DNA from 2 places in the Evansella sp. AB-rgal1 genome. Region 2 is predicted to be linked to the other one. Evidence: riboswitches for the same ligand, from Rfam matches in the RefSeq annotation. Region 2 holds a riboswitch; the other holds the start of a gene.
What was found. A riboswitch is a leader RNA that binds a small molecule or an ion and turns the genes downstream of it on or off. The one in region 2 is predicted to bind glycine.
Positions count from the first base shown of each region.

Region 1: linked by a shared signal. The riboswitch ahead of gcvT (glycine cleavage system aminomethyltransferase GcvT) and the one ahead of ACERII_RS18330 (ACT domain-containing protein) in region 2 are both predicted to bind glycine.

Region 1 is NZ_JBGUAU010000025.1:47,730-63,654, forward strand. It holds gene comGA (competence type IV pilus ATPase ComGA) at 1-15, shown strand, start outside; gene comGB (competence type IV pilus assembly protein ComGB) at 12-1,034, shown strand; gene ACERII_RS19000 (hypothetical protein) at 1,095-1,241, opposite strand; gene comGC (competence type IV pilus major pilin ComGC) at 1,392-1,718, shown strand; gene comGD (competence type IV pilus minor pilin ComGD) at 1,724-2,155, shown strand; gene ACERII_RS19015 (type II secretion system protein) at 2,142-2,474, shown strand; gene ACERII_RS19020 (ComGF family competence protein) at 2,482-2,904, shown strand; gene comGG (competence type IV pilus minor pilin ComGG) at 2,901-3,299, shown strand; gene ACERII_RS19030 (shikimate kinase) at 3,296-3,799, shown strand; gene ACERII_RS19035 (YqzE family protein) at 3,859-4,050, shown strand; gene ACERII_RS19040 (YqhG family protein) at 4,157-4,951, opposite strand; gene ACERII_RS19045 (DEAD/DEAH box helicase) at 4,968-6,608, opposite strand; glycine riboswitch at 6,859-6,954, shown strand; gene gcvT (glycine cleavage system aminomethyltransferase GcvT) at 7,287-8,384, shown strand; gene gcvPA (aminomethyl-transferring glycine dehydrogenase subunit GcvPA) at 8,420-9,763, shown strand; gene gcvPB (aminomethyl-transferring glycine dehydrogenase subunit GcvPB) at 9,760-11,226, shown strand; gene ACERII_RS19065 (rhodanese-like domain-containing protein) at 11,314-11,697, opposite strand; gene ACERII_RS19070 (lipoate--protein ligase family protein) at 11,869-12,699, shown strand; gene ACERII_RS19075 (vitamin B12-dependent ribonucleotide reductase) at 13,211-15,772, shown strand.
Region 2 is NZ_JBGUAU010000023.1:64,596-80,520, reverse strand. It holds gene ACERII_RS18365 (sensor histidine kinase) at 1-407, shown strand, start outside; gene ACERII_RS18360 (PepSY domain-containing protein) at 411-1,145, shown strand; gene ACERII_RS18355 (PepSY domain-containing protein) at 2,044-2,793, shown strand; gene ACERII_RS18350 (2OG-Fe(II) oxygenase) at 2,951-3,670, opposite strand; gene ACERII_RS18345 (GNAT family N-acetyltransferase) at 4,094-4,654, shown strand; gene ACERII_RS18340 (metallophosphoesterase) at 4,674-5,546, opposite strand; gene ACERII_RS18335 (PFL family protein) at 5,725-7,086, opposite strand; gene ACERII_RS18330 (ACT domain-containing protein) at 7,102-7,377, opposite strand; glycine riboswitch at 7,470-7,545, opposite strand; gene ACERII_RS18325 (NUDIX hydrolase) at 7,925-8,377, shown strand; gene ACERII_RS18320 (histidine phosphatase family protein) at 8,485-9,027, shown strand; gene ACERII_RS18315 (FixH family protein) at 9,130-9,945, shown strand; gene ACERII_RS18310 (hypothetical protein) at 10,178-10,597, shown strand; gene treC (alpha,alpha-phosphotrehalase) at 10,846-12,534, shown strand; gene treR (trehalose operon repressor) at 12,559-13,275, shown strand; gene ACERII_RS18295 (hypothetical protein) at 13,340-14,212, opposite strand; gene ACERII_RS18290 (PLDc N-terminal domain-containing protein) at 14,335-14,547, opposite strand; gene ACERII_RS18285 (YfhD family protein) at 14,754-14,918, opposite strand; gene ACERII_RS18280 (YfhE family protein) at 14,957-15,082, opposite strand; gene ACERII_RS18275 (TIGR01777 family oxidoreductase) at 15,322-15,925, opposite strand, start outside.

The DNA.
Region 1 (15,925 bases), on a different contig from region 2:
GGTAAAATTAAATGAAAAAAATATTTCGTAACGATTTAGAACGAAGCGATTGGCTTCTTCAGTTAGATGGGCTTTTACAGGAAGGGTTTAGTTTGTCTGAAGCACTTACTTTGTTAGCAACATACCAAACTGGAAAAAAGAAAGAGTGGTCTATTCACGTCTACGAATCATTATTAGATGGAAATGATTTTTCTAGCCAATTGTTACATGCTGGTTATACGCGTGAAGTAGTAAGTTCTATGTTTTTCTCGGAAAATTATGGTAATTTGCAAGAAGGGATCAAGAAGGGAGCGGGCATCCTAAAAAATAAATATGATTTAGTAAGTAAAGGTAAAAAACTATTACAGTACCCTGTTTTTTTAATAATTCTTTTGCTCGTATTGGTATCAATTTTAGCTGAAGGTGTATTCCCTCAATTTCAAGCCTTTTTTCAGTCGAACAATCAGCACCTACCGTGGATTACTCAGTTGGTAATTTCTACCGTTACATTCTTCCAATTTCCTTTTTTATTATACTTTCTATTGGTATGTTTTCTTATAGCGGCTTGTCTGAAAAAAACGTCCATTCATAACAAAAGGAATATTTTGCTTAAAATACCAATAATCAAAGATATTATGAAAACCGTATACACGTACCATTTTGTTTCTCAATTATCCCCAATTCTAAAAAGTGGACTGTCTTTATTTGAATCATTGAAACTATTAGAGAAGAACTCGAAAGTAGCATTTATCCAAAGTGAGTCTTCCGTTTTATTACAAGAACTAAGGCAAGGTACTCCTTTCTCAGAAAGTGTACTTAATCGTGGGATGTATGAAACACAATTACCGGCAATGATTCGTCTAGGAGAAGCAAAAGGTAGTGTAGGTGATGAGTTGGAAAGATACGGAAACTTTTTGATGAGGAAATTATATGAACGTTCAGAACGAGTTTTAATTGTCATGCAGCCTCTTATATATGGAATAATAGGTTTTATTGTGATGGTGTTATTCTTGTCCATGATGATGCCAATATTTAATATAGTAGATAGCTGGTAAGAAAAGGATTAAAAAACCCTCCCTAGTGAGAACTAAGGAGGTCATGTTTAAAAATATTTTTCACTCATTTCCGACTCTTGTAATTTCATCTTTTAAACTACTTTCGCTTACCCATTTTAATAAATTCAATTCTTTTAAAGTGAGTGTTCTGCCTAACCCATCCTTGAATTCTTTTGTTAATTCCGTATAGAGCTGTTGATTAAGCAATAACTTCCCCCCAATACAGTTGTTTTGAGTAATTGAATGTAAGTAATATTTATTATTTATTATAGCGTAAATAGTATTAAAATGATATAAATTATCGTTAATTTATAATCACATCTTCTAATTTTCATAATATGAAAGGGGTTTATTTTAATGAATATGATAAAGAAATTTCTAACCAAATGGAGAAGAAATGAGTCAGGCTTCACATTAATTGAAATGATGATAGTGTTGGTTATCATTTCTACCCTACTTTTAATTGCAGTACCAAATTTATCAAAAAATCAGGATCTTGCTAATAATAAGGGGTGCGAAGCAACGAAAGACCTAATTCGAGCTCAATTAATTTCCTATGAGATAGAAAAGAACATAAAAGTTACTGATTTGGAAGTCTTAGTAACTGAAGAGTATGTCGATACAATTATCTGCCCAAATAGTAGTACGAAACTAACGTTAGCGGACTTGTCGAAAAAAAGATGATTCGAATGAAAGATCATGGCTATACATTATTGGAGATCCTCGTAGTTCTTTTCCTTTTGTCAATTATCCTCCTGATATCTATTCCTAATTTTACTAGATCTATAAATAATAATGATGTAAATTACTTTTTTGAACAATTGGAAAAGGACTTGTATTCAACTCAAATGAAGGCTATATCAGAAAGTCTAACATTGCGTTTTCTCTTTTCAAACGATACTTCCAAATACACAATTGTACAAGGGATAACACCTTTAGAAGAAAGGCAATTTCCGAAAGGAATGATAGTAGAGAAAGGAACGTTAGGATTAAATGATTTGCGTTTTTTACCTGTAGGCACACTTTCAAACTCTGGCTCAATATTTTTTTATTATAAGGAGGATAGGTATGAACTCATTTTTCAATTTGTGAGAGGGCGATTTTATATTGAAAAAAGATAGTGGTTTTTCTTTCATTGAAATAATGATTTCTCTTGTTATATTTTCAGCGACAGTTTCTATCATTATTCCAGCTATTGTAAAAGTACAGGAAGAACGTCAGAGTATTAGAGAAGAACGATTGGCTGAAGAAATAATTCAACTAGTAATGTATCGAACTTACGTGGAGAAAGTGCCTTTTTTAAAAGAGGTTCATGTGAAACATGGAGTAACTTATTCCATTAACGTATCGGAGACCCCAAACTTAGATGGCTTATGTATTTCTTGGGAAGGAGAAAATAGAAGAGAATATGAAAGATGTTTATATAAACAAAAGAAGTGAGTCCGGTATGACACTTATAGAATGTTTGATTAGTATATCCATTTTCTTTCTGATCATTTCTATGATTCCCAATGTATATTCCGTTTGGAGACAAGGGGAAGAAAAGAAAATAATATACGAGGAAAAAGTGCTCTTTCTCTTACAATTACAATTGGATTTTCGTAATTCAACAGCATATTGGATTAATACAAATGAGACAATTCTCTACTTTAGTAGACCTTCTGATAATGCTACCGTACAATATGAATTATATGAAGATAAAGTAAGAAGAAGGGTTAATAGAACAGGTCACGAAGTTTTTTTACAGCATGTTAAACGAATAAAATGGAAACAAACAGTTTCAGGTTTGTTGATAACATTAGAAGGCATAGATGGATATGTTTATGAGGATTATTTATTTCATCCTAAATTTGTGGGGGAAATAAGATGAACATTGTAAAACAATCGAAAGGATATGCCTTATTAATTACCATATTTATCATGTTTCTTTTGTCTTCAACCTTTATGCATTATGTTTCCATTTATAGAATGGAAAAGTCTTTTCTTGAAATGGAGCAGGATTGGAATAATCATAATCATTTACTAATGACTGCTATGCAAGAGGTGTTATTATTAAAAGAACATGATCGCGGAAATCTAGTTGCAGGGAACATAGATTTACAAACAGGAACTGTGAATTACCAAATTGTCTCTAACTCTACAATAGAAAATACTATCTTTCTTTATGTAAAAACAAATGAAGGACAATATCGAGGCGCAAAGTTTACTTATAATAATCACACTGGTGAAATATCAAATTGGGTTGAGGGAGCACATATAAAATGAAAAAGGATATTATTTATTTGATTGGTTTCATGGGTTCAGGAAAGACAACGATTGGTAAAGCATTTTCAGTACTGCAAGGTTACACTTTTATAGATCTTGATGAATTTATAAAAGCAAAGCATGGAATGGAAATTCCTCAAATATTTAAAACTTTCGGAGAACAGGTTTTTCGAGAATGGGAAACTACTGCATTGAAAGAATGTAGTAAAATGGAGAAAGTGCTTATCGCTACTGGTGGAGGAATTATTGAAAATCAACGTAATTTTGATGTAATGAATCGTAATGGAGTCATTATTTATTTAAAAGCTGATTTTGATACAATTTATGAACGAATAAAACATGATTCCAATCGGCCAATCACACAAGAAGGATTAGAAGGTTTAAAGAAACGCTTTAATTTAAGATTACCTAAATATGAACAGGCTAAATTCACAATAGATACTGAAACTAAGTCCATTCAACAGACAGTAAGGGAGCTACAAGAAAAAATGGATGTATAAGATTTATTAGTATTTGGAAAAGATAGTAAAGAGACTATTTTGAAGAGAGTGTGATTAGGTTGAAAACCAATGATTACATTAAATATGTAACTCAACAGTTTGTATCCTATGTTGATCAACCACGAGATGAGAAGATTGCAAAAAGGAAAGAACGGAAAAATAGTAAAATCCCGAAATCCCAAAGTATGTTTGGGTTAATTCCTTTTGCTATATCTCAGTCAGTTAGTAAGTGGAAAAAATCTTATAAATAGTAGAAGTCATACAACAATGGTAGGTACGTATTGGATTTATCCAGTTTACGTACCTATTTTCTATATAGGAAGGCCTTCCAACCTTTGTAACCACCCTCATACGAATCTATCGCAAAGGGTGGTTGTGAATATAAAATAAACCACCGTTAATAATAGAAATCTCAACTTTTGGTTCATATTGTGATTTTATAGCTTCCCTTTCTTGATAATATGATTCTGGTTTTTCATCTTCATCATCATAGAAAGCAGATAATAACTGTTCATCCTTCTTTAAACGATTCATTGCTTCCAATGCCCACGTATGATCCTCTTTTTCTATCTCATTCATTAAGTGTGCTTTCATTCGTTCTATACCAGATTTAGGTTTAATAATGGGACTTACTGTAAAACAGTAATTTGGTATTTTTTCCACGAAGTTTCGATGAGAAATTTTATCATGCATATCACGAATCATTTCTCCTGTAATGAGGCTTAAGCCAATAGAAAAGAATTGATCTTTTTTATGGTCACACCGATATGACACGGAACCGTTAAGAAGAAGCCAAGGTCTAAGTGGTTCTGTTGCACCCGTGGTCTGAATTGATTCGTATAGTAGCGATTTGCTACCTAACTCTTTGGAAGTCTGGAAAATTTGATGAAGACGAGGAGAGCCAAAGTGAATAAGCTCTCCCTTTACATCTTCAGGAGCACTATTTGTGTTTGTAATTAAGGTTAGTCTCATTGGGTTAGGTATACCGTTTATTTTTTCAAGATAGTGCCAGTAGAACGGACGATTCATTAATGCTTTATCCATGTCAATTGATAACTGTATGTGTAAGTGACCATCTGATTCTTCAAGAATTTCACTTTCATTTTCAATAAAAAAATGCTTTATATAATCGTGAATCTCCGTTTGATTCATTGAATATACATCCTTTCTAACGGGCAATGATGGATGATAAATTGTCCATTTTTACTCTTATTTCTCCTTCAGATTCTGAGTGAAGAAGAATATTTGATACATGTTCTTCAAGTTGGTTATCTGCAAATTTCTCGAGAATATCGTCTAGTTTTCCAATAACCCCTTCAAAAAGACCAATCTTCTTATACAATAATTGTAAGATGTGATCTTCAATTGTACTTTGTACTGCGAAGTTATATATTTCTACGTCTTTATCTTGCCCAAGTCGATGAATTCGTCCTATTCTCTGTTCAATCCTCATAGGATTCCATGGCAAATCGTAATTGATCATCCGGTGACAGAACTGTAAATTAATCCCCTCGCCACCAGCTTCTGTAGCTATAAGAACTTGTGCCTGATCCTTAAAGAGCTGCTTCATCCAATCCTTTTTGCTTCTTTTAAATCCTCCTCTGAAAGGTACCGATCGAATTCCATGCTGTGCTAGATACCATTGTAAAAAAAGTTGTGTAGCTCGATACTCCGTAAATATGATTACTTTTTCATCGGATTGCTGAATTAGAGACAATACCTTCTCTGCTTTTGAATTGGTAGTTACAGCATTAATCTTTTCTGCAATAGATTGCAAGTCATTCATAATGCTGGGATAACTTTGGTACTGCTCCATTAGGTTTTTTAATGTCATGAAGGCCGCTTCTCTACTGGAGCAAACTTCTCGTTGTAAGGTTAATGTTGTAAAGGAAATCCCTTGTCCAGCGTCTCCGCTGTTTCTACTGTATATGTTCTTTAATTCACTTACAGCATCATATAATTGTCTTTCTTCAGGAGTAAATGTAATTGGTACTGTTTCCACTTTCCGTTTTGGCCAATTCATACCGGAATCAGATCTTCTATTTCGAATCATCACCTTTTGAATCAATTCATTCAACTGTTCATGGTCTTCTTCATTTTTGTATTTTTCTTCGAAGCTAGATTCATCGCCCAAATATCCTGGTTTTAATAAAGAAATTAAATGGAACACTTCACTTAATCGGTTTTGTACAGGGGTAGCAGTTAAAAGAAGACAAAATTTCTTCTTTAAACTTCGAACAAATTGATAATTTTTTGTGTTTTTGTTTTTTAATTTATGAGCTTCATCCACGATGATAAAGTCGTAATCAATATCTTGAATAACAGAAGCGTGTGGCTCTCGTTTTGCTGTATCAATTGATGTTACAGTGATATCCACATGCTCCCATGCAGGACGTTTTCGTTGCTCTATTGCCGGTATAAAGAATTTTTCATTTAATTCTCTGCACCATTGGGTAACGAGAGAAGCCGGAACTAAAATTAGTACTTTTTTTACAAGACCACGTATCATATATTCTTTTAATATTAGTCCAGCTTCTATTGTTTTTCCTAAACCCACTTCATCTGCTAAAACAGCCTTACCATTCATCTTTTCAATAACTGTTTGCGCAGTTTCATACTGGTGAGGGTAAATTGTTAAGTCGGGTAGATGCTTTGTTGCCACTAGTCCATGGAAATTTTCGATCAACTTCTTTTTTCCTGCAGTTAAAGCCATGTTGTACTTTGACCAATTCCCTAGTCCTCGGTTGTTTTCAATAGAGTCTAGAAATTGATCTGTCCAGTCCTCATCAAACTTTATACTAGGTATCATTCCCACTTCCTCCTTTCAGAAGTAAAAGCCCTTATCCTTGTAGTGTAGTCATATTTTCGTTAATCTAAAAGAAAGAATGCAATATAATTTCGTTAAAAAGAGTTCCTTTTAGTAACAGAAACTTTGAAAAAAGAAAAAGTGTATTGCCAGGAAAAAAAGAAAAGTGGTAACATGTAAAATAGAGGATGATAATCTTTTTTAGTATGGACGTATTTGTTAACAAACATGTAAGGACTACTTAATATTGCGAATGATTTTAAGGGGAGAGATCGTTCTATATAGAACGACGCCGAAGGAGCAAGTGGAATTCCATGAATCTCTCAGGCAAAAAGACTCTTATTTGACGCACCTCTGGAAAGAGCTCGTTTACTCGGGCCACCCAAGGGGCAACCTTTTTTATGGCTAGACGAGATAATAGGTACTGTTTAATCTTAGTAAACTAGAAAATCGCGACACGCGATACAATCATTAGTTGCTATCATCAAATTTAGCCTACATAAAAAAAGGAAAAACTCTCAGGTAAGAAAGACAGAGACATGCTTATACTACATTGTAGGCATGTCTCTGTCTTTTTTGCCTATTTTTGTGTAAAAGGAGTAATTCACGGGTTCGAATACGCTTGTCTATTTGTCATCTTTTATCATTTTATTGGTTCTTATTATTATGGAGGTGGAACAATTGTCAGGTTATAAAACGCCTTTATACGATGTTTATGCACAGTATAATGGAAAAACGATTGATTTTGGGGGATGGGACCTTCCTGTTCAATTTTCAAGTATTAAAGAAGAGCATGAAGCTGTCCGTACGAAAGCGGGATTATTTGATGTATCTCATATGGGGGAGATTGAGGTAAAAGGAAAAGATGCATTAGCTTTCCTTCAAAAAGTCCTTACAAATAATGTCGCTAAAGTGAAAGATAATGCTTGTCAATATTCAGCGATGTGTTATGAAAATGGTGGAACAGTAGATGATCTGGTTTTGTATAAACGTGGGCAAGAGGATTATTTACTTGTTGTTAACGCCTCTAATATAGGAAAAGACTTTGAATGGTTAAAAAGTCATGTTACTAGTAATGTAGAAGTTACGAATGTTTCAAATAGTTATGCACAGATAGCAGTTCAAGGACCATTAGCCGAGAAGATTACTCAGAAACTAACATCAACAAATTTATCTGAAATAACATTCTTTAAGTTTAAAGAGGGCGTATTGTTAGCGGACAAGAGCGTGCTCATTTCCCGAACAGGATACACGGGGGAGGATGGATTTGAGATATATTGTAATCCGGATGATGCGATAATTCTATGGAATTCCATATTGAATGCAGGAAAAGACGAGGGAATTGTACCTTGTGGGCTAGGAGCAAGGGATACCCTTCGATTTGAAGCACGCTTACCGCTATATGGGCAAGAACTAACGAAAGACATCACTCCTATAGAAGCAGCGATTGGTTTTGCGGTAAAAACGGATAAAGAAGAAGACTTCTTAGGGAAAGAAGTATTAAAAGAACAAAAAGAAGGTGGACCATCTCGAAAGCTTGTAGGAATTGAAATGATTGATAAAGGGATTCCTAGAACGGATTATGAAGTGTTTAAGGATGGGGAAAAAATAGGTTTTGTTACTACTGGAACTCAATCACCTACATTAAAGAAGAATATAGGGTTAGCTATATTGAATAAGGAATTCACTGCATTAGATACAGAAGTAGAGGTACAAGTACGTAAGCGTCTTTTAAAAGCAAAGGTAGTAGCTACACCATTTTATAAGCGTTCCAATTAACATGCTATAAAACAAGAAAAAGGGGATGAATTATCGTGAAATTTCGTTACTTGCCAATGACGGAGCAAGATCAAAAAGAAATGATGGATACAATTGGAATTGACCATATTGATGAGCTTTTTGCGGATATTCCAAAAGAAGTTCGTTTTAAAGAAGATCTGAACATAGAAGAAGCGTTAGACGAAACAAGATTAGTGAAAGAGATGCAACGTCTTGCTGGGAAAAACCTCAATCTGAAAGAGGTTACTTCCTTTTTAGGTGCTGGAGTGTATGAACACTATATTCCTACTGTTGTTAATCATATGTTACTACGTTCTGAGTTCTATACTGCGTATACACCATATCAACCAGAAATTTCTCAAGGTGAGTTGCAAGCAATCTTTGAATTTCAAACGATGATTAGTGAATTAACGGGGATGGATATTGCAAATTCATCTATGTATGATGGACCTACAGCTCTTGCAGAAGCTGCGATGATGAGTGCAGGGCATACGAAAAAGAAAACTATTCTTGTATCAAAAACAGTACATCCAGAATCTAGAGCAGTGTTAAAATCAAATGCAAAGGGGCAAAACCTTACTGTTGTAGAAATTGATGAAAAAGATGGTGTTACCGATCTAGATCATCTTTCAGAACAATATGGTGACGATACTGCATGTGTTGTTGTTCAATATCCTAACTTTTTTGGAAATATTGAAGATTTATCAGCAATTGAGTCTATTGCACATAAAGGAAAAGGGTTATTCGTAGTTTCCTCTAACCCACTTAGCTTAGGCTTATTACAACCTCCAGGAAAATTTGGAGCAGATGTAGTTGTTGGAGATGTGCAACCGTTTGGTATTCCTACACAATTAGGTGGTCCTCACTGTGGATATTTCGCAGTAACTAACAAGCTAATGCGTAAAGTTCCAGGTAGATTGGTTGGTCAAACTAAAGATCAAACAGGAAAACGTGGATTTGTGTTAACGTTACAAGCAAGAGAGCAACATATTCGTCGTGAAAAAGCTACAAGTAATATTTGTTCTAATCAAGCACTTAATGCACTTGGTGCATCCATTGCTATGAGTGCATTAGGCAAAACTGGTGTCAAAGATATTGCTAATCAAAATATTCAAAAAGCACACTATGCAAAAGAGGAATTAAGAAAACATGGTGTAGAAGTGGTATATAGCGCACCGACTTTTAATGAATTTGTAATCCGCCTATCAAGACCAATTAAAGAAATAAATGAAGAATTATTAGCAAAAAACATTTTAGGTGGTTATGATCTTTCTCGTGATTACTCTGATAAAGAAAATATGATGCTAGTTGCCGTAACAGAATTACGTACAAAAGAAGAAATTGATGAGTTTGCATCAGTATTGGGGGGAGTCAAATGAATATACAACAAGATCAATCATTAATTTTCGAAATAAGTAAAGAAGGAAGAGTTGGGTACAGCTTGCCTGAACTTGATATACCAGAAATAGATATCAATGAACTTGTTCCATCACAGTTTCAACGTAAAATTGATGCAGAACTTCCTGAAGTTTCAGAACTGCAAATTGTTCGTCACTATACAGCTCTTTCTCGAAGAAACCATGGAGTGGACTCAGGTTTTTACCCTTTAGGTTCTTGTACGATGAAATATAATCCAAAAATAAATGAAGATGTAGCAAGATTTCCTGGTTTTGCTCATATTCATCCATATCAACCAGAGTCTACACTCCAAGGTGCTTTAGAGCTAATGTATAAGTTACAAAACTCCCTAGCAGAAATTACAGGGATGGATGCAGTGACACTGCAACCGGCAGCAGGTGCTCATGGTGAGTGGACTGGCTTGATGATGATTCGTGCATTTCACGAAGCCAATGGAGATACTCAACGTACAAAGGTTATTGTTCCTGACTCTGCACACGGTACGAATCCAGCATCTGCAACCGTTGCAGGTTTTGATTCTATTACTGTACGTTCAAATGAAAAAGGATTAGTAGATCTAGAACACTTACGTGAAGTAGTAGGAGAAGATACTGCAGCATTGATGTTAACGAATCCTAATACATTAGGACTTTTTGAAGAACAAATAGTGGAGATGGCTTCAATCGTTCATGAAGCAGGTGGCAAGCTTTATTATGACGGTGCGAATTCCAATGCGATTTTAGGAATTACTCGTCCAGGAGATATGGGATTTGATGTTGTTCACTTGAACTTGCATAAAACATTTACAACTCCACATGGAGGAGGAGGACCTGGCTCTGGTCCGGTAGGTGTGAAAGAAGAGCTTGTTCCATTTTTACCTAAACCAATGGTAGTCAAAGATGGCAATACTTATAGATTTGATTATGACATCCCTCAATCTATTGGTCGTGTAAAGCCGTATTACGGGAACTTTGGAATTAATGTAAGAGCATATACGTACATTCGTACAATGGGGCCTGTGGGCTTACGAAAAGTTTCGGAATTTGCAGTGTTAAATGCGAATTATATGTTCCGGCGTCTAGAACCGTTTTATGATGCACCATATACACAGCATTGTAAACATGAGTTCGTATTATCAGGTCGTAGACAGAAGAAACTAGGGGTTCGTACATTAGATATTGCAAAACGTTTATTAGACTTTGGCTATCATCCGCCAACGATTTACTTCCCATTAAATGTGGAAGAATGTTTGATGATTGAGCCAACTGAAACAGAATCTAAAGAAACGTTAGATGAATTTATTGATGCTATGATTCAAATTGCAAAGGAAGTTGAAGAGAACCCTGAGATCGTTCAAGAAGCACCACACAATACTGTGATCGATCGATTGGATGAAACTACTGCAGCAAGAAAGCCAATTCTACGTTATACAACAGAAGCTTAATAAAAAAACCTCTTTCCTTAATAAGGGAAGAGGTTTTGGTTTAATGAAGGTAACAAAATACTTATATCTACGTCTAGTCGAACTTTTTTACTTTTTTACCTTGCCTGTCCACTTTCTAAATCCACCTTTAACAGTAACAATTTCTTGAACCCCACGTTTTTTACGAAGGAACTTTGCTGCTTGAATACAACGAGAACCATTTTGACAATAAATATAAACAGGCTTGTCAGGTCGCACCTCATTTATCCGTTGGCGTAATTGGGATAATGGAATGTTACGAGCACCCAATATATAACCTGTTTTATATTCTCTATCTTCTCTTACATCGATAAGTTGTGCCTTACGATAGTTTTGGATGAATTCCTCTTGTTCTACTGTTTTTAAATAACTAGGTTTTTTCATACGTAGAATCATGAAAATGATTAAAGCCAAAGTCAAAATAATGAGAATCCATGTCGATAATGTAGGCATCAGACCACTCCTCTTTCTCTATCTATTGTTTCTACTCCATTATAAATGATATACGTAAATAACAAATCATGCAATTACTTAAAAAAGAAATATGTGAGCACTCTATTTTCATGCTCGCCATTTTTCTTGTATGATAGGTAAAGAAATACATTATTTGTGAGGTAGTGAGATATGGAAACTTGGTTTTTTGTAGATTCAGGAAAAAAAAGTCCTGCTTATAATATGGCTTTAGATGAAAAGCTAATGGACTGGCATCGTGATGGAAAAATACAGCCGGTAATACGCTTTTACGCTTGGAACCCTGCCACATTATCTGTCGGATATTTTCAAAAGGTTGAAAAAGAAATTAATATGGATGTTGTTCGAAAACGTGGATTAGGTTTTGTTAGGCGACCTACTGGAGGACGAGGGGTATTGCATGATGATGAACTAACGTACAGTGTGATCGTATCTGAAGAGCACCCTAATATGCCTGCAACTGTAACGGAAGCGTACCGAGTAATTTCAGAGGGGTTACTTCAAGGATTCCGCTTATTAGGTTTACAAGCAGAGTTTTCTATTCCAAGAACAAAAGAAGAAAAAGAACAATTAAAAAATCCTCGATCTGCTGTCTGTTTTGATGCGCCCTCATGGTATGAACTAGTGGTGGAAGGTAGAAAAATTGCTGGGAGCGCTCAAACGAGGCAAAAGGGTGTTATACTTCAGCATGGTTCCATTATCCGAACCTTAGATGAAGATATGCTCTTCGATCTATTTACATATTCTAGTGAACGTGTACGACAACGAATGCAATCAGCTTTTAAGAAAAAGGCCGTAGCGATTAATGATTTATCAGAAAAAGATATTCAGTTAGATGATATGAAGAAAGCATTTTTTACAGGGTTTGAAAAGGGTTTGAATATGGAATTGCAAGCATATGAACTTTCGGAGGAACAAGAAAAGGAAGTAGAAGACTTAGTCAACTTGAAATACGCAAAGGATAAATGGAATTTTAAATACTAAGCTTTATATTTAATTAGAAATTGACTTGTTTTAACGGAGGCTGGTAAGGAATGAGAGGTACTCTCTTTTTTATCACCCTCTTTTTTTGGTGGTACTTTGTCGTTAAGATGCGAATTATGTAGAACACAATGTGTATTCTAGTGCAATTTTTAAAATCTATCATTTTTAAGAAATAGTAGTATTTAATCTCTATTTTTCTATAAATTTCTCGCTTTTAGTAAGAATATCAAAGTTGACAAATCCTATGTAAAGCTTACTGAAATCAATATATAGTATTTTTGTGTTTAATCGTAGTACAATATATTGATGTGGTTCCTTAAATGTGATATAGTAAATCTTGCATATAAGCGCACTGGCATATGTTGCCAACACAACTAAGATCATATGTAACAACTAGATATAGTAGACTTTGAACTACAATCACTATCTATTGATAGTAGGATGGAAGTTAAATTAAGTAGAATAATGCCAAAATTTGTAGGAAAGGGAGCGGAGGCCTGTGACGACATTTATGTCAGAAAAAACGATCAACATAGAGGAACTTAATCAAGATATTAAGCAGTTTCCTCAAGTGTTTCCAGTTACTCCAGATATGAAAATAAAGCAGAGTGGAGTATCGCGGTTGGTCATGTTAGACCGCTATACATTTAAAGACACAGAGAAAAAAACATTAAAAGCAGGAGATTTTGTAGTATTGACTGTGAAGGCAGATCCAAAATTTCCAGCTCGAGGGTTCGGTTTTATCGTTGATATAAACTGGAAAGAGAACCGAGCAAACATTGCAGTTGACAATGAATTTATTGGTGTATTGGATGATCCTGAGGAAAAGAAAACTGGAATTGTAAACCGTTCTCTTGATACCATTGACAAGCCTCTAGAGATATACTATGAACAGATAGCAAAGAGAAATGCTCGTGGATTGTCTGAGGTAGAAGTAGATCCTGTAAGACGCCAAGAATCTTTTGAGAAATTTTACCATGAACTTGTAAATATGAACTTCGTGCCAGCAGGACGAGTTCTGTACGGAGCGGGAGCAGAGACGGATGTGACTTATTTTAACTGCTACGTTATGCCGTTTGTTGCGGATTCTCGTGAAGGAATATCCGACCACCGTAAACAAGTGATGGAGATCATGAGTCGTGGTGGAGGAGTTGGAACAAATGGTTCCACATTACGTCCTCGTAACACTCTTGCTCGTGGAGTAAATGGAAAATCATCTGGTTCTGTATCATGGTTAGACGATATTGCCAAGCTAACGCATCTGGTGGAACAAGGTGGATCAAGACGTGGCGCACAAATGATAATGTTGGCAGATTGGCATCCTGACATTTTAGAATTTATTATCTCTAAGATGCAAAACCCTAGAATTTTACGATACTTACTAGAAAATACACAAGATGATAATATAAAACGTCTTATTAAGGAAAAGTTACATTTTACACCACTTTCAGAATTAGACGAAGCAATGTACCAAAGCATCATGAATTACAAACATATTCCTGGTACAGGAGGATTCGATCCAAAAGTAATTCGAGAAGCCGAAGATAAGCTTCGGATTGGTGGTAATTATACCGTAAACAATTCTGAATTCTTAACAGGTGCAAATATTTCTGTTTGTATTACGAAAGAATTTATGGAAGCAGTAGAGAAAGATGCGGACTATGATCTTAGATTCCCAGATGTAGAAAATTACAATGAGGAAGAGATGAAAGCATATAATCGTGAGTGGCACAATTACGGAGACGTTCGAGAATGGGAAAAACTAGGATTTGGTGTTCGAACATACCGTAGGATTAAAGCGAAAGAGCTATGGAACTTAATTAACATTTGTGCAACCTACTCTGCTGAACCAGGTATTTTCTTTATCGACAATGCCAACGAAATGACAAATGCAAAAGCATATGGCCAGCAAGTAGTAGCAACGAATCCGTGTGGAGAACAGCCTCTTGCACCTTATTCTGTATGTAATTTAGCAGCTGTTAACTTAGCAGAAATGGCTGATAAAGAAAATAAAACAATTGATTATGAAAAACTAAAACAGACGGTAGCAACGGGTGTTCGTATGCAAGATAACGTTATTGATGCGACACCGTATTTTCTAGAAGATAATACGAAGCAAGCGCAAGGAGAACGCCGTGTTGGTTTAGGGGTAATGGGTCTACATGACCTATTAATCTATACAGAGACTGTGTATGGTTCTGAGGAAGGTAATGAGCTTGTTGATAAAATATTTGAAACGATTGCTACATCAGCTTATCGTACAAGTATTGAGCTTGCGAAAGAAAAGGGAAGCTTTCCATTCTTAATTGGTGCAAACGATCAAGAAACACAGCACCTTCGAATGAAATATATTAATACTGGTTTTATGAAAAAAATGCCTGAAGATATCCGACAAGGTATATTAAAATATGGGATAAGAAACTCTCATTTACTAACTGTTGCCCCAACAGGAAGTACTGGAACAATGGTTGGAGTTTCCACTGGCTTAGAACCGTATTTTTCCTTTTCGTATTTCCGAAGTGGTCGCTTAGGAAAGTTTATCGAAGTGAAAGCAGAAATCTTACAGCAATATTTAGAGAAGCATCCTGAAACTGACCCAAATAACTTGCCAAGTTGGTTTGTATCAAGTATGGAGTTGTCTCCTGAGGCTCATGCAGATGTACAATGTGTTATTCAGCGTTGGGTAGATAGTTCATTAAGTAAAACGGTAAATGCTCCACGTGGGTACACTGTAGAGCAGGTGAAAAAGGTTTACGAGCGTCTCTATAAAGGTGGAGCAAAAGGCGGAACTGTCTATGTAGATGGAAGTCGTGATTCTCAAGTTCTTACATTGAAGGCAGAAGAGAATGATATGTATGCAGTTGAACTCGCTGGAGATCCTATCGAAGACGATAAAAATAAGAAAAAACAAGTTGTGTTAGTCGACACAATTGCAGATTTACGAAGTACTTCTGTAACTTATGGAAGTGAAGTAGGAGATACGTGTCCTGTTTGTCGAAAAGGTACAGTAGAAGATATTGGTGGATGTAATACTTGTACAAATTGTAGTGCACAATTAAAATGTGGGCTATAATAGAAATAGTAATGAGAGGATAACCTTATAATGGGAATCCTCTTTTTTATTGCTGATTGTAGTAGTAAAGTGTAGTGTCTACATAGTGATAATATGACTTGTTTTAAAAATGTAAATAAACTTACTACTTAGCAAAAGCCCACTTTTCTAGTA
Region 2 (15,925 bases):
AATTGGAGGTTGCTTTCCAAAGAGATATCAACGTGCAGTCGCAGTGGGAGCGATTAGTGGTTCAAGGTGATGAAGGGAAGTTAAAACAGTTACTGTTCATCCTACTGGAGAACGGATTGAAATATAGTGACGAAAAATTGGATGTTGTTTTAGCCGAAAAGGGAGAGTCGGTGGAAATAGCGGTTAAGGATTATGGTGTTGGGATTCCGGATGAGGATATTCCACGGGTGTTTGAGCGGTTTTTCCGTGTTGATAAGGCGCGTAGTCGGAAAACGGGTGGTTCTGGCTTGGGTCTAGCGATTGCGAAGGGGATTGTGGATGTTCATATGGGTGATATTCGTGTGGAGAGTTTGGAGGGTGTTGGTTCGACGTTCTTCGTTACTTTGCCTAAAGGGGAAGGGGGGTGATTTGTGGTGAAGAGGTTGTATTTGTTTCTTGGTGTAGGTGCGGTGTTGTTGGTTGGTGTGGTGTTTGTGTTGATGATTTCTTCGACGGATGCTGCGTTGTTGGAGGAAGAGGTGGCGGAAATTGTTAGTGATCGATTCTCTGGTCAAGTCACTTCCATTGAGTTGGTGCAGCGAAATGGTCATCCGTATTATGATGTGGAGTTTCTTTCGCCGAACGGGGTGTATTACATTCAAATGGATGGGGAGTCGGGGCTGATCCATATTATGAATAAGTTGGCGGACCGGGATGATGAGTATGTGGACGGTCCTGGGCATGAGATTTCTCCAATTGGAATGGAAGAAGCGGAGCGTATTATTAAGGAAACGGTGTCGGAGGATTCTCGAGTTCTCAATTTGGAGTTAGTGGAGCAGGAGGGGAGACTCATTTATCGGATTCAGTTGGAGCAACCGGATGGTATTGGTCGATTTGAAGTGGATGCTTTGACGGGAGAGATTTTGCTTTATTCTATTGATGCTGTGGAGGATGATGATTCTTCGGCTGGGCCAATTACTCGTGATCGTGCGATTGAGATTGCGTTAGGTGAGGTCAATGGGGAAGTGGATGACGTGGATTTAGAGGAGCAGAATGGCAGGCTTGTTTATGAAATTGAGATTGAAAACAAGGAGACGGACAGAGAAGCGACGTTAATCATTGATGCATATACGGGAGAGATCCTTTCGGTTGAGTGGGATGATTGAGGATAGGTAGTAGGGGCAAACGCTAATGGTGAGGAGATTAGCGTTTGTTTTTTGTTTTGGGGGAGCAAAAATATCGTCCCTCTGTCTAGAACTAGGCGTCATGGTGACCGAACGAGGAAGAAAAAGGTGAGTTGGGTAACTATGAAGGTTTGATGGTGACCGAACCAGGAAGGGAGGGCGAAGTTGGGTAACTATGAAGGCGTTAAAGTGACCGAACCGGGAAGAAAAAGGTGAGTTGGGTAACTATGAAGGTGTTAAAGTGACCGAACCAGAAAGAAAAGGCGAAGTTGGGTAACTATGAAGGCGTTAAAGTGACCGAACCGGGAAGAAAAAGGTGAGTTGGGTAACTATGAAGGTGTTAAAGTGACCGAACCGGGAAGAAAAAGGTGAGTTGGGTAACTATGAAGGTGTTAAAGTGACCGAACCGGGAAGAAAAAGGTGAGTTGGGTAACTATGAAGGCGTTAAAGTGACCGAACCGGGAAGAAAAGGGTGAGTTGGGTAACTATGAAGGTTTGATGGTGACCGAACCAGGAAGGGGGGCGAAGTTGGGTAACTATGAAGGGGGTAAAGTGACCGAACCGGGAAGAAAAAGTTGAGTTGGGTAACTATGAAGGTGTTAAAGTGACCGAACCAGGAAGGGAGGGCGAAGTTGGGTAACTATGAAGGGGGTAAAGTGACCGAACCGGGAAGAAAAAGGTGAGTTGGGTAACTATGAAGGTGTCATGGCACCCGATGGAGGAAGAAAAGAGAAAGTAGGGTAATCATGAAGACTCACTTCATTCGGCTTCCAATTCCCACATTCTATTAATTCTCATCAATTTCTCATTTTTCTCTAAGGGTGTTTTCATTTTCCTTGATTAAGATAAGAGTATCAAAGAAATCAAGGAGGAAACAAACATGTTAAAGAAAGTAATTGTTATTTTAGTAAGTGTGTTTTTAGTTGGTGGAGCTGCGATTGGTTTTGCATCGAGTCAATTCAATGAGGATGTGGATGACAGAGATGTGAGTAATGAGGTGAAAAGTGTTGCTGGTGAGCTGAACGATGATGATTCTAATGATAGCAGAGTGATCATTACTGCAGGAGAAGCGGTTAGAATTGCACAAGGTGTAGCTGAAGGTGATAGTGATTCGAACGATGATGATCGTGGCAATGTCTCTTCTGGAAATGGAACGATGATCAATGTAGATCAGGCAGTGTCCATTGTGAGAGAGCTTTTCGAGAATGGAAAAATCGATGATATTGAGCTTGAAACAAAAAGAGATCGTCTTGTTTATGAGATCGAAGTAGAGTTTAATGACAATGATGGTGATGTTTATATTGATGCATTTACTGGTGAAGTGATTTATATTGAGGATGATATTCGTAAATATGCGAAAACAACTGGGAATGTAAGCACGAATCCTACTCGTTCAGAAAGTAGATCTTCTGTAAGTACACCGGCTAATTCTGAGATGATAACTCCACAGCAAGCAGCTGATATTGCGCTTAACTTTGTAGGTAGAGGGTATGTTGATGATATTGAGCTAGAAACAAAGAATGGAAGACTAGTATATGAAGTGGAAGTAGAATTCGGAGATGACGATGATGATGTAGAAGTTTACATCGATGTTTTCACTGGAGAAATAGTTTATGTTGATTATGATTGATTAGGTAGTGAGATTTTCCAGGGATAGGTTCTCTTGAAAGATACAAAGGGGTAAATGATACATGAAAAAGGCATGGGGAAACTGGTAGTCCAGGTGCCCATGCCTTCTTATATATTATGAAAAATATTTTGTTAATTTTCGTAGCTAGCGACTCTTCTTAGTTTACTTGCTTTCTTCTCATCCACTGGGTTGCCGCCCATTTATCCCCTATGATTACAGGTGCTCCACCATGTAATGTAAGCTCGTTCAAAGCTGGATCATTATAAAAGTATTCAAAATACACGGCCATTCCCTTTTGTGGAGATACGGAGAATTTAAGTTTCGGAAAATAGGTTTCTCCACCATGCTCCACATCACTTAGATACATAACAAGCGTGCTAATCCGAGGGTTATTTACTCGATTGCTTGCCGATGAGAAATAGTCAAAATGAGCTTTGTATTCTTGACCAATTTGATAATGGAGAACTTGAACGCCTTCTCCATGTTCTACAGGAATACTCATGATTTGTGAGATTCTTTTTTCTATTCTAGCAACAACCTCGTTTTCTCCTTCTTGTAAAAACGTGCTGCTACTAGTTCGCAGTTCATCTACTGATCGTGTATTTCCTATTTTCGAACGTTCCATTTTATCTTTGGATAACTGAATTAATTCATCACACTCTTCCTCACTTAATACATTTCCTAGAATGACGATGAGAGGTTCCTCTAACCTAGCAATAATCTTAATTTCACGATCATCTGTTATAATCTTATTCCCAACATGACTAAATATCGTCGCTTCTTTCATTGGAAGATCTTTCGCATCCATTGTCAACTTTTCATCAACCTCTTTACTAATAATTTGATATTTCAGAAAAATTAAGATTGATTTATACATTCGTTTTTCTATTTATCCTGTACTTCCCTCCTGTATGTCGAAATGGATAAGATATTACTGTGGAAATGTATATTCATTTTACATCTTGTAAACTAGTATTTCTACTCTTTTTTTAGGGGAATTAATGATGTGATGTGGGGCCCTTGTTGTTAATTAAATATCCTTAAAAATCAAGCACGGTTTTGTCAAATAAAGCACGTTTTCTTGACATATCGAAGCTTCTTCAGGACGGTTTTGTCAAATTACAAGGAACGTCATACTCTTTTTTTTCAAACAATAGCTTATCAAGGAATCGCGGACCTTTCGGAAATTAACATTGAATTAAAATAAACGTTCTCCATTAACAAAGCTTTTCAAAAAAAGAAAGCATTTGTGAGTGTATCATGTTAGAATACTCTTTAATATCGAAAGGGGGCGAAGCGAGTGAAGCCAATTTTGTTAGATTTCCCAAATGAGTTTTACACAGAAAGATTATTAATCCGTATGCCGAGACCAGGTGATGGAAAGGTAGTTCACGAGGCAATGACTGCATCAATGGAGGAATTAAAGCCTTGGATGCCGTTTGCGCAAAAAGAGCAAACAGTAGAAGAAGTGGAGCAAAACATTCGCGAAGCACATGCGAAATTTTTAACTCGAGAGGACTTAAGGTTACTAGTTTTTCATAAGGAAACGGGTGAATATATCGCATCTTCCGGGTTACATAGAATAGATTGGGATGTTCCTAAGTTTGAAATAGGCTACTGGATCGATACTCGTCAAAGTGGGAAAGGTTATATCACCGAAGCAGCTGGACGTATTGCGGAATTTGCCTTTGAAGAGTTTAAAGCAAGACGTGTAGAAATTTGTTGTGATGAGAAAAATATAAGAAGCCGCGCTGTAGCGGAGAGGTTGGGATTTTCACTTGATGTTATTTTAAAGCATGATGATGTTTCAGCAGATGGTACCGAGCTTCGAAATACTTGCATCTATTCAAAAATCAGGTAGAGGAATATCTACCTGATTTTTACTTTGCTACCAACTCCACTACAATAATCTCTGGTCGATTAAATAGTCTTTGAGGAATGATGCTATTTCCGAGACCACGATTCACAATGAGAATAGAGGAGTCTAGCTCATGCATTCCTGCAGTATACGTTGGGAATAAGCCCTGGTTAGGAGCAACTAACCCGCCGATAAACGGCAAACGAACCTGTCCTCCATGCGCATGACCGGAGAAGATAAGGTCCATTTCATGGGAAGCATAAAGACCTAAATGCTCAGGACGGTGAGATAAGAGAATAGTATAGTTGTCTGGAAACCCTAGTTCCTCAGTTATCGAGGAGAGTTGGTCGTTAATAAACTCTCTATCATTTCCGGGGCTGCTCATAGGATCATCGATGCCTAGAATAGTTATATGTTGATCACCCATAGCAACTTGTTCAAATGTATTTCTTAGAACGATAACTCCATGTGTCTCTAATTGTTCTTCCAACTCTGAAAATCCAGTACTATACCATTCGTGATTTCCTGTAACGAAATACACTGGTGCTAGTTCCACAAGACCCTCCATTAACACAATACCTGCTTCTAAGTTTGGTTTAGAATGATCTACTAAATCCCCTGTGAAAACAATGATATCCGGTTCAAACGTTTCTACTTTTCTAATAAGAGTCTTTTGATTTTCTCCAAAGTATTTGTTGTGCAAATCGGAGAGCTGAACAATTTTATATCCATCGAAGTTAGATGGTAGTTTTTCAGATTGTATTTCAAGTTTCGTCACGGTTAAAACATTGTTTTGTACATATAGAAATATGGATGTTGCCCCAATCAAAATAACAGCAGTGATAAATACTTTGATCCATTTATGTTTTTGAAAAATGAGAAGTTTCCGTTCCACCCTATTTTCTCCTTCGAATGCTAGATTTTCAGTTTAGTATAGCACTAACTTTTGGAAGTGAATAGTGGGCAGGAGGTTCTTGAGTTGGGGGCCATTGTAGTATCACCTACCACGGTAGCAGGTTAGACAGGATGGCATGTAATTGGTGTAGTTCCACCAATCACACGCCTCCCACAAGTTAATTAATCAACGCCTGCAAAGGAGCTGGGATTCTTCCACCACGGCTAATGAGTTTTTCCGAACTAAATGGGTTTACGCCCATAACAGGTGCACGACCCAATAGACCACCAAATTCGACCATTTCCCCTTCTTTTTTCCCAGGAACAGGAATAACACGAACAGCTGTTGTTTTCTTATTAATCATGCCAATCGCAGCTTCGTCAGCAATAATCGCCGATAACGTTGCAGGAGTAACATCCCCTGTTAGGGCAATCATATCGAGTCCGACGGAACATACACAGGTCATTGCTTCGAGTTTTGATAGTGTTAGGGCACCTTCTTCAATTCCACGAATCATCCCGTTGTCTTCGCTAACAGGGATGAAGGCCCCGCTTAAACCACCAACATAAGAGCTGGCCATAGCTCCACCTTTTTTCACAGCATCATTCATTAAAGCAAGAGCAGCGATTGTTCCATGAGTTCCAACTCGTTCTAACCCAATTTCTTCAAGGATTTCTGCAACACTATCGTTCATGGCATTTGTTGGAGCTAATGATAAATCCATGATTCCAAATGGTACACCAAGACGTTCAGCAACAACACGGCCTAGTAATTCTCCAGCGCGAGTAATCTTAAAAGTAGTCTTCTTAATAACATCAGACACTTGACCTAAGTCAGCATCGGGATAGCGTTTCAATGCATTTAGTACAACACCCGGTCCACTAACACCAACGTTGAGAACGACTTCCCCTTCGCCAGCACCGTGAAAAGCACCAGCCATAAACGGATTGTCTTCCACAGGATTACAGAATACAACGAGCTTGGCACATGCAATTCCGTTCTGGTCCTTTGTTAGCTCAGCGGCATTCTTGATAATTTCTCCCATTTGGCGAACCGCATCCATATTAATTCCCGTTCGTGTTGTAGCAACGGAAATAGATGCGCATACTCGTTCAGTAACGCTAAGGGCTTCGGGTAGTGCGTCAAGTAACACTTGATCTCCTTTTGATATTCCTTTATGAACGAGTGCCGAATATCCACCAATAAAGTCTACCCCTAATTCCTTGGCTGCGCGGTCGAGGGTTTTCGCTAATTCAATTGCTTCTTCCTTCGTTGCATTTCCAAGAATTTCAGCAATAGGGGTAATAGAGATACGCTTATTAATAATAGGGATTCCATACTCTTTTTCTACTTGCTCAGCAACAGATTTTAAGTTGCTTGCATAACCAGTAATTTTTTCATAAACTCGTTTATTTAATTTGGAAAAATCGGAGTCAGCGCAGTCTCGAAGGTTGATTCCCATTGTCACAGTTCGAATATCTAAGCTCTCCATTTGCACCATTCGTATCGTTTCTTGTATTTCCGCAAAAGCTATGTTCATCCTCAATCTCTCCTTTTACACTCGGTGCATTGCTTGGAAGATATCTTCTAGCTGAATATTTATTTTCAAACTGAGTTCTTTACTAGTTTCTTCAAATTTTTCATGTAATAAGTCTAAGTCATCTAGCTCTGACACATCTACTAACATCATCATCGTAAAGAAATCTTGTAGAATCGTTTGGCTTATGTCGAGTACATTGATATTGTTTTCTGCTAAAACTGTTGTTACCTTCGCGATAATACCAACTTGGTCCTTTCCAATGACACTCACTATTGCACGTTTTTGTTCCATACTAGTCACCTCTATCGTGTTTTTAAAAATAAAAAAAGATTGGATTACATCCAATCTCAAATAGGCAATAGAATAACGAACAAAAATCATCCTGTTACTCTCCTGTCCTTTTGCCTGAGATTGTGAATCCTTCGGCGCCGCTTATGCGGACTCTCCAGAAGCTGCTCCCGCTATAGTTTTATCCATAGCATTCACCGCGTTTTATTAAAGTGTGTGTTCAAAAAGGAGGATAAAAAGGATCGAGAAGTTCGAGGCGGCGTAGCTTTGAGTACCGGAACGTATACAGGTAATACGTGAGGAACGTAAAAGCAGGCCAACGAAGAAATTCGATGTGTGAATTTTACCGGACTTTTTGAACAACCTATTAAAGTGTTAAAGTGATAGTATCAGTTTTTCCCTAACTAGTCAATTTAGTTCATAAACTTCAATATATCGTCATAATTTGAAATTGCAATCAATATATAAAAATATACTGTAAAAAATTCAAATTATTTGGTAAATATGATACTATTTGATTATTGCGTATGTAAAACATAGAAGGTGAAGTATGGAGTATGTGAAAGATTTACGTAAATTAGTAGGAACGAGACCATTAATTTTAGTTGGTGCAGCAGTTCTAGTATTTAATGAAAAGGAAGAGTTGTTGTTACAACAGCGACCAGACGGTGAGTGGGGATTACCAGGAGGACTAATGGACTTAGGAGAATCGCTAGAAGATACCGCAAGAAGAGAGGTTCAAGAAGAAACTGGATTACTTCTTGGAAAACTTAGGTTTCAACGCATATTCTCTGGACCAGAGTTCTATATCAAGTTACCAAATGGAGATCAATTTTATTCTGTAACCGCTCTCTATGAATCAAATGATATAGTAGGAGGTTCTTTGAAAGTAGATGGAATAGAATCTATACAGGTGTCCTACTTTCCTATCGAGGAACTTCCGAAAGAGATGAAGAAAAATTTTCGTACATATATAGAATGCTATCTAAAGGGATATAATTAGAAAGAAATTATATGTAATCTTTGAAAGAAAGACAGTCCATTTACCTAAAAAAGAGTAAGAGAAATAACATTACATTTCTTTATACTTTAAAAAGGAGCACTGTAAACATGCAAAAAATTTACATTGTAAGACATTGTCAGGCAGAGGGGCAGCCACCAGAATCTTTGCTTACGGAAGATGGGGTTCAACAATCCTTTGCTTTAGTAAAATTATTTTCAAAGATTCAAATTGATCGTATAATAACAAGTCCATTTCAAAGAGCAATTGATTCAATTAAGCCTCTTTCTGAGGATAGAGACATGGATATAGATATAGACCCAAGACTTTCTGAAAGAATTTTGAGCACGGAAGATCTGGATGATTGGTTGGAAAAACTAGAACGAACCTTTGAAAACATGAATATAAAGTACGTAGGTGGAGAATCCAGTGAAGAAGCATTAAGTCGTGTGGTAAGTGTCATAGACGACATCGTGCAAAGTGAAGATGAATCTACTGTAATCGTTACTCACGGAAATTTAATGGCATTATTATTATATTATTTCGATCATAAATTTGGTTTTGAACAATGGAAACGGTTATCAAACCCAGATGTGTTTTTATTAACTTTAGATAAAAAAGGTGTGAATGTGGAAAGAATATGGAAGGAATAACATATTCTTTCCACTATTTTTATGCAGTTAATTATACATAGTAGCTACTATCGTATACAATATAGGGGATAGAGAGTACATGTGATAACTGAGGTGTGTAAAATGAGTCGATATTGGAAAATAGGTCTATTTGTTTTGTCTTTCATTATATTTTTAACTGCGTGCGGTGATTCAAATAATCACCAACATGGTTCTCAACCGGAGCTTAATTTTGCTCCACTAGAAGTAGAGATTATTGCTCCTGAAGAAGCAGATCCTTTTGAAGATGTGATATTGCAAGCCTTTGTTACTCAAGGAGATGAAAAGGTGAACGATGCTAGTGAAGTGTTGTTTGAAATTTGGCAGCGTGGAAACAAAGACGAAAGTGAATTTGTGGAAGCTGACTTAACAGAGGAAGATGGAGTCTACGAGATCGTCTATCAATTCACCGAAGAAAATCTTTATTTTATTCAACCACATGTGACAGCGCGTGACATGCACGTGATGCCAGTGGGCGAAATCATCATTGGTGATGTACCTGAAGATATCTTGGACGAAGATCATGAAGAGCAGGGTGGTCATCATGATCATGGCGATCACGGTCATGAATCTCATGGTGGCGATCATGGCCACCACGAACTTCATGAGCACATGAACGTGGAGTGGAAATCTGCTGAAGAAGTTTCAGTAGATGGGGAAGTAGACCTTATTGTTGCAATTGAGTGGCATGGAAGTCCTTGGTCAAATGGAGAAGTAAGATTTGAAATATATCAGCACGGTGACGAAGTTCATCAATGGCTAGATGCAGAAGAAGTGGAGAACGGAGTATATTCTCTAACACATCGCTTTGAGGACGCGGGTGACTATCATGTTGTCATTCATATAGAAGATGATGAATTACACGAACATGTGGAGCGGAAAATTATTGTGGTAGACTAAATCGTTTAAGTGTTGACCCATGGTTCCTTTAAGGAACCATGGGTTTTTTGGTTAAAAGATAAGAAACCTTTTTGAACTTAGAAAGTTGTCTAGCTCCAGGCGTCATCGGCTCTTCGTAATCTCGTTTGCAAAGATACATAGAAGCATATTCACTTCAATTCCCGAAGGAGCGGAAAGAAGGTGGCAAGGGGAATCGAAAGTCCACTTCAATTCCCGAAGGAGCGGAAAGAAGGTGGCAACGGGAATCGAAAGTCCACATCAATTCCCGAAGGAGCGTGAAGAAGGTGGCAACGGGAATCGAAAGTCCACTTCAATTCCCGAAGGAGCGGAAAGAAGGTGGCAACGGGAATCGAAAGCCCACTTCAATTCCCGAAGGAGCGAGAAGAAGGTGGCAACGGGAATTGAAAGTCCACATCAATTCCCGAAGGAGCGGAAAGAAGGTAGCAACGGGAATCGAAAGTTCACTTCAATTCCCGAAGGAGCGAGAAGAAGGTGGCAACGGGAATTGAAAGTCCACATCAATTCCCGAAGGAGCGAGAAGAAGGTGGCAATGGGAATCGAAAGTCCACTTCAATTCCCGAAGGAGCGGAAAGAAGGTGGCAAAGGGAATCGAAAGTCCACTTCAATTCCCGAAGGAGTGGGAAGAAGGTAGCAACGGGAATTGGAAGTCCACTTCAATACCCGAAGGAGCGGAAAGAAGGTGGCAATGGGAATCCCAATTTCCAATTCATTAACATGATCATTTGACTTAACTTGTATATACAAATTACAATAGAATTACAACAAAAACTAATCCCACACCAAATTTTACTTTTGAGAAATGAAATGTAGGGCATGACTAAAATAGGTCACCTTATAAGAAAGAGAGACAAATAGTGTTTTCAGTATGGAGGGTATGCTATGAACATGAACGAATGGTGGAGAAAGTCCGTCGTTTATCAAATCTATCCGAAAAGTTTTAACGACACAACAGGCAATGGTGTAGGAGATATTCAAGGGATAATCGACAAATTAGATTATTTAAATGAACTAGGCGTAGATGTGATCTGGCTTACACCTATTTATAAATCACCCCAAAATGATAATGGTTACGACATAAGCGATTATTACAACATCCACGAAGAATATGGCAAGATGGAGGATTTCGATAGGTTACTAGAGGGTGCACATAATCGCAACATAAAAGTAATCATGGACATCGTGGTGAACCACACTTCCACAGAACATCAATGGTTCAAAAAGGCTGCTTTATCAAGAGACAACCCATACCGTAATTATTATATTTGGAAAGATTCAGTGGACGGAGCAGAACCAACAAACTGGGAGTCCAAATTTGGTGGCTCCGCTTGGGAATTCGACGAAAACACAGGCCAATATTTCTTACACCTTTTTGACGTAACACAAGCTGATCTCAACTGGGAAAACGAAAGTGTTCGTGACGATGTGTATGACATGATGCACTATTGGTTCCAAAAAGGAGTGGACGGCTTCCGACTAGATGTAATTAACTTAATCTCCAAAGATCAGAGGTATCCAAACGATGATGGCTCTACCCAACCAGGAGATGGTCGCAAGTTTTACACCGACGGACCACGGGTGCACGAATTTATGCAAGAAATGAACAAACAAGTTTTTTCCAAATATGACGTCATGACTGTCGGAGAAATGAGTTCCACAACGATAGATCATTGCATTCAATACACAAACCCTGAACGAAATGAGCTCAGCATGACATTCAACTTCCATCATTTGAAAGTGGATTATCCAAACGGAGAAAAGTGGACAAAGGCTCCTTTTGACTTTCAAAAGCTAAAACAAATCCTTTCCACATGGCAAGTGGAAATGAATAAAGGTGGCGGCTGGAACGCCCTATTCTGGTGCAACCATGACCAGCCAAGAATCGTAAGTCGCTACGGAAACGACGAAACGTATCACAATAAATCAGCCAAAATGCTCGCAACAACCATACACATGATGCAAGGAACCCCGTACATTTACCAAGGGGAAGAATTCGGAATGACCAATCCGAAATTTGAATCAATTGACCAATATCGCGACGTAGAAACCTTAAACATCTATAAAAAAATGAAAGAAGAAGGCCGCACAGAACAAGAAATCATGGAAATCATCAAAGAGAAATCCCGTGATAACTCACGAACACCTGTGCAATGGAACAGCACAGAGCACGGCGGCTTCACAACGGGCACACCGTGGATCAATGTCACAAACAACTATAAGGAAGTTAATGCAGAGCAGGCAATCTATGATCCAGACTCCATATTTTATTTTTACAAAAAGCTCATTCAGCTCCGAAAAGAGTACGACATCATCACCCACGGAGATTATCAACTCCTGCACGAAGGCGATAAACAGCTATTTGCATACATTCGCGAATACGACGACGAAATACTCTTGGTAGTCAACAACTTCTACGAAGAAACTGCCAAATTTACTTTTTCAGGAAAACAAAAGTTAGCGGACTATCACTGTGAACTAATCCTATCGAATTACGATGATTCTGAAGCAAACCCATCTCACATAGCGTTACGACCGTATGAGTCGCTTGTTTATCATTTAAAGAAAGAATGATACACTTATTGATGGTGATGCAGAATGAAAAATAAATATCTTCAGATTTATCAGGACCTTGCAGACGATATTCGTAAGGGGAAATACGCTCCACAATCGAAACTTCCATCAGAGCATGATTTTATGGAAATGTTTGATACATCGAGAGAAACTATTCGAAAAGCATTAACGCTTCTTGCACAGAACGGGTTTATTCAAAAAGTGCAGGGGAAAGGTTCCATTGTTTTAGATGCGAAGAAATTTGATTTTCCTATTTCAGGTCTCGTCAGCTTTAAAGAGCTTGCCGACCAATTAGGAGGGAACCATCAAACCCATGTAGAGAAGTTAGAGTTAGTTACACCGACTGTTGAACTTGCAACGACCCTCAAACTCCCAACAAAGGGAAAGGTATGGGAGGTTCATCGAGTAAGGGAAATCGATGGAGAGCGAATTATCCTGGATAAAGACTTTTTTAACCAAGAATATATTACTACACTTACGAAAGAAATCTGTAAGAATTCTATTTATGAATATATTGAAAATGAATTAGGCTTAAAAATAAGTTTTGCGAAAAAAGAAATTGTTGTCGTTGAACCAACAGAAGAGGATAGAGAATTGCTGCATCTCGAGGGATTTTCCAATATCGTCGTTGTGAAAAATTTCGTCTATTTTGATGATGCAAGTATTTTTCAATATACAGAATCTCGCCATCGACCAGATAAATTTCGTTTCGTGGACTTTGCAAGACGAACACATCAATAAAAAAGGGGCTGGAAAAGTTGAAATACAACTCTTTCAGCCCCTTGTCTGTTGTTGGGTGATTTTATTAACCTGTTTTCTTCTTTAATTCTTTCACAATGGAATGTTTCAAAGTTCGGTCTTGAATCATTTCTTTTAACCAATCCTTTGGTGCTTCACCAGTTTCCTTTTTCACACGGTTGAAAAATTTCCCAAGTACATGACGTAAAACATTGGAATAATATATATGATCCATTCGTTTCGCTGTTTGTAATAGCTTCTCAATCAATGCTTGTTCTTGCATTGGAATATGTTTTACTGCTTCATAAAGGAATTCTTCAACAATGTCCTTGTGGTCATGACTTAAATAGTAATTGGAGATTTCATCAATCAGTTGTGGCTGACTTTCAATATGCTTTCCTAATATAGGGATAAGAGAATCGAATCTGTGTAGAGTTAAAAATTGGAAAGACTTTACTGGGTTTGCTTCATCCACAGCAATCCTTAGTGCGTCTATAATTAAGGAGTTTTCTGATTTACCTTCTGTTATTTGAAGAGTCAGAAGACGAGAGGGCCATAGGTGTTTAATATCTTCTAAATGCTCATCTATTAGATGTTTTTTGATGTGCTCGTTTTTCATTTTTGCATCATCTACGGATTTTAAAGAGTCCCTCAAATCGTCTTGAGTAACTTTATGACGTTTTTTTCTTTCTACGATTTGTTTGTATCTTTCTAATGCTTGAGCTGAATCTTCTGTTGTTTTGTTAGACAAGTAGAAAGAATCAAGGAATTTCCCATCATGATTAATGACTGCAAAAATAACCGGGGCATCTTGATCAAACAAGAGGACATTCTTCTTTTTTTTGCCGCTATGTTCCTCATATTTCACGACATAATAACGTTGATTTGTTCCATCCATAAATACTTTTTTTCCTAACAAGCAAGGCGTTAATGAACTCATACGCTCACCTATCCTTTCATTAATTCATATTTTTTACAGTTCAGTACGTGTATTGAAATGTGTACTTACTTTTACAATGGAGTTGAATGAAAGGAATTTTCTTAGATGTATGGTTCTTTGAATCATGCATCCTTCCGAATCACTAAATAAACGATAAGGCCAACTACAGGGAAAAATAATGTGCCTATTAAAACAACGATACTGAATTCTTTACTATTTCCATGCCGCAATGAATCTCGATAAGCCCAAATACTTGTAACGATGTTAAGTATAAATAACCCTAGGCCGATCAAGAGAAACAAAAATAGAAAAACTGGAAAATCCACCATCATCATTTTGATCTATTCCCCTTATATAAAAATTAGTTACACTCTAATGATACCTTTAATTTCTTCTTTTGAACACCGAAAACGAAAAGAAAGTTTATAGTGTCACAATATTTTAAAGGGGGAGGGGATCTTACATGAAGTTTTTCTTTGATAAAAAAAGCGAAGTTCTTTCATGATTGCAAAGAGGAACCATGAAAAAGCTTCGCTTTTAATTATATATTATCTTTGTGTACTCTTGTATCTGCTGCTTTTGCACGTGCTTGAGCTTCACGATCTTCTACATCAGCAAGTTCCTCGGAATACTCTTCCTCAATGTTTACAGAGATGTCTTCTGTGTCTTGATTGTTTGTATTAGTGCGATCTTTTTCATTATGCATAGAAGGTCACCCTTTCATCTGGTTGTTGGAAAGCTAGATTATAAATTTCCTTTTGAACGGTTAAAAGCTCGATCAGCAGCTTTAAACTCATGTTGATATAATACTTCTTGAGTTTTACTTAACACTTTTCGCTCGTCTTTAATCTTTCTTTTCTTGCTTTCCATTTCGCTCACCTCATTGTTTTATTGTCCTAACTAGTATGACCATCAACAGGAAAAGTTATACAAATGTCGACACTTTTCACATGCAGTTTTGGCTGGAGCTTCAAGGAGCACGAACGGAGAAAAGAAAGAAGAGTTGGAGTTGCATGATCGTGGTGCAATAGTTGCGAGACAATCCCAAGATTGGAAGTGGAATTGCCTCGTCGCCGCAACATCGTCATAAAGAATGAACATAAAGTACTCTATGATAATAAATCTTTAATAGCTGGAGTCAACTCAGGAAATTGGAACTGAAAATTCGCTTCTTCTAATTTTTTCGGTAAAACACGCTGGCCTTCTACAACCAACACGCTCATTTCGCCTAATGCCACACGCAGGAAGAACCCAGGAACAGGTGCCCAGTATGGGCGTCCTAACTCAGCAGCAACTGTTTTACCAAACTCTTTCATCCGTACTGGATTTGGAGCAGTTACATTAACAGGGCCTTCTAATTGCTTGTTTTCTATGCAAAAAATAAGTGTGTTTGCTACATCTTCAATGTGTACCCATGACATCCATTGTTGACCAGATCCTAAGTTTCCTCCAATAAACAATTTGAAGGGAAGTAACATTTTTTTGAGTGCGCCTTCATCTTTGTCGATCACCATTCCGAATCGGGAGAATACCACACGCACGTCGTCCGATGCCTTTGAAGCTGTATTTTCCCATTCACGAACAACCGTAGCTAGAAAATCACTGCCGGGATGACTGTCTGCCTCGGTAAAGGTGTTCTGTATGGATGTTCCGTAAAAACCGACAGCAGATCCATTTACTAGTACTTCCGGTTTCTTTTTAAGGGCTTTAATA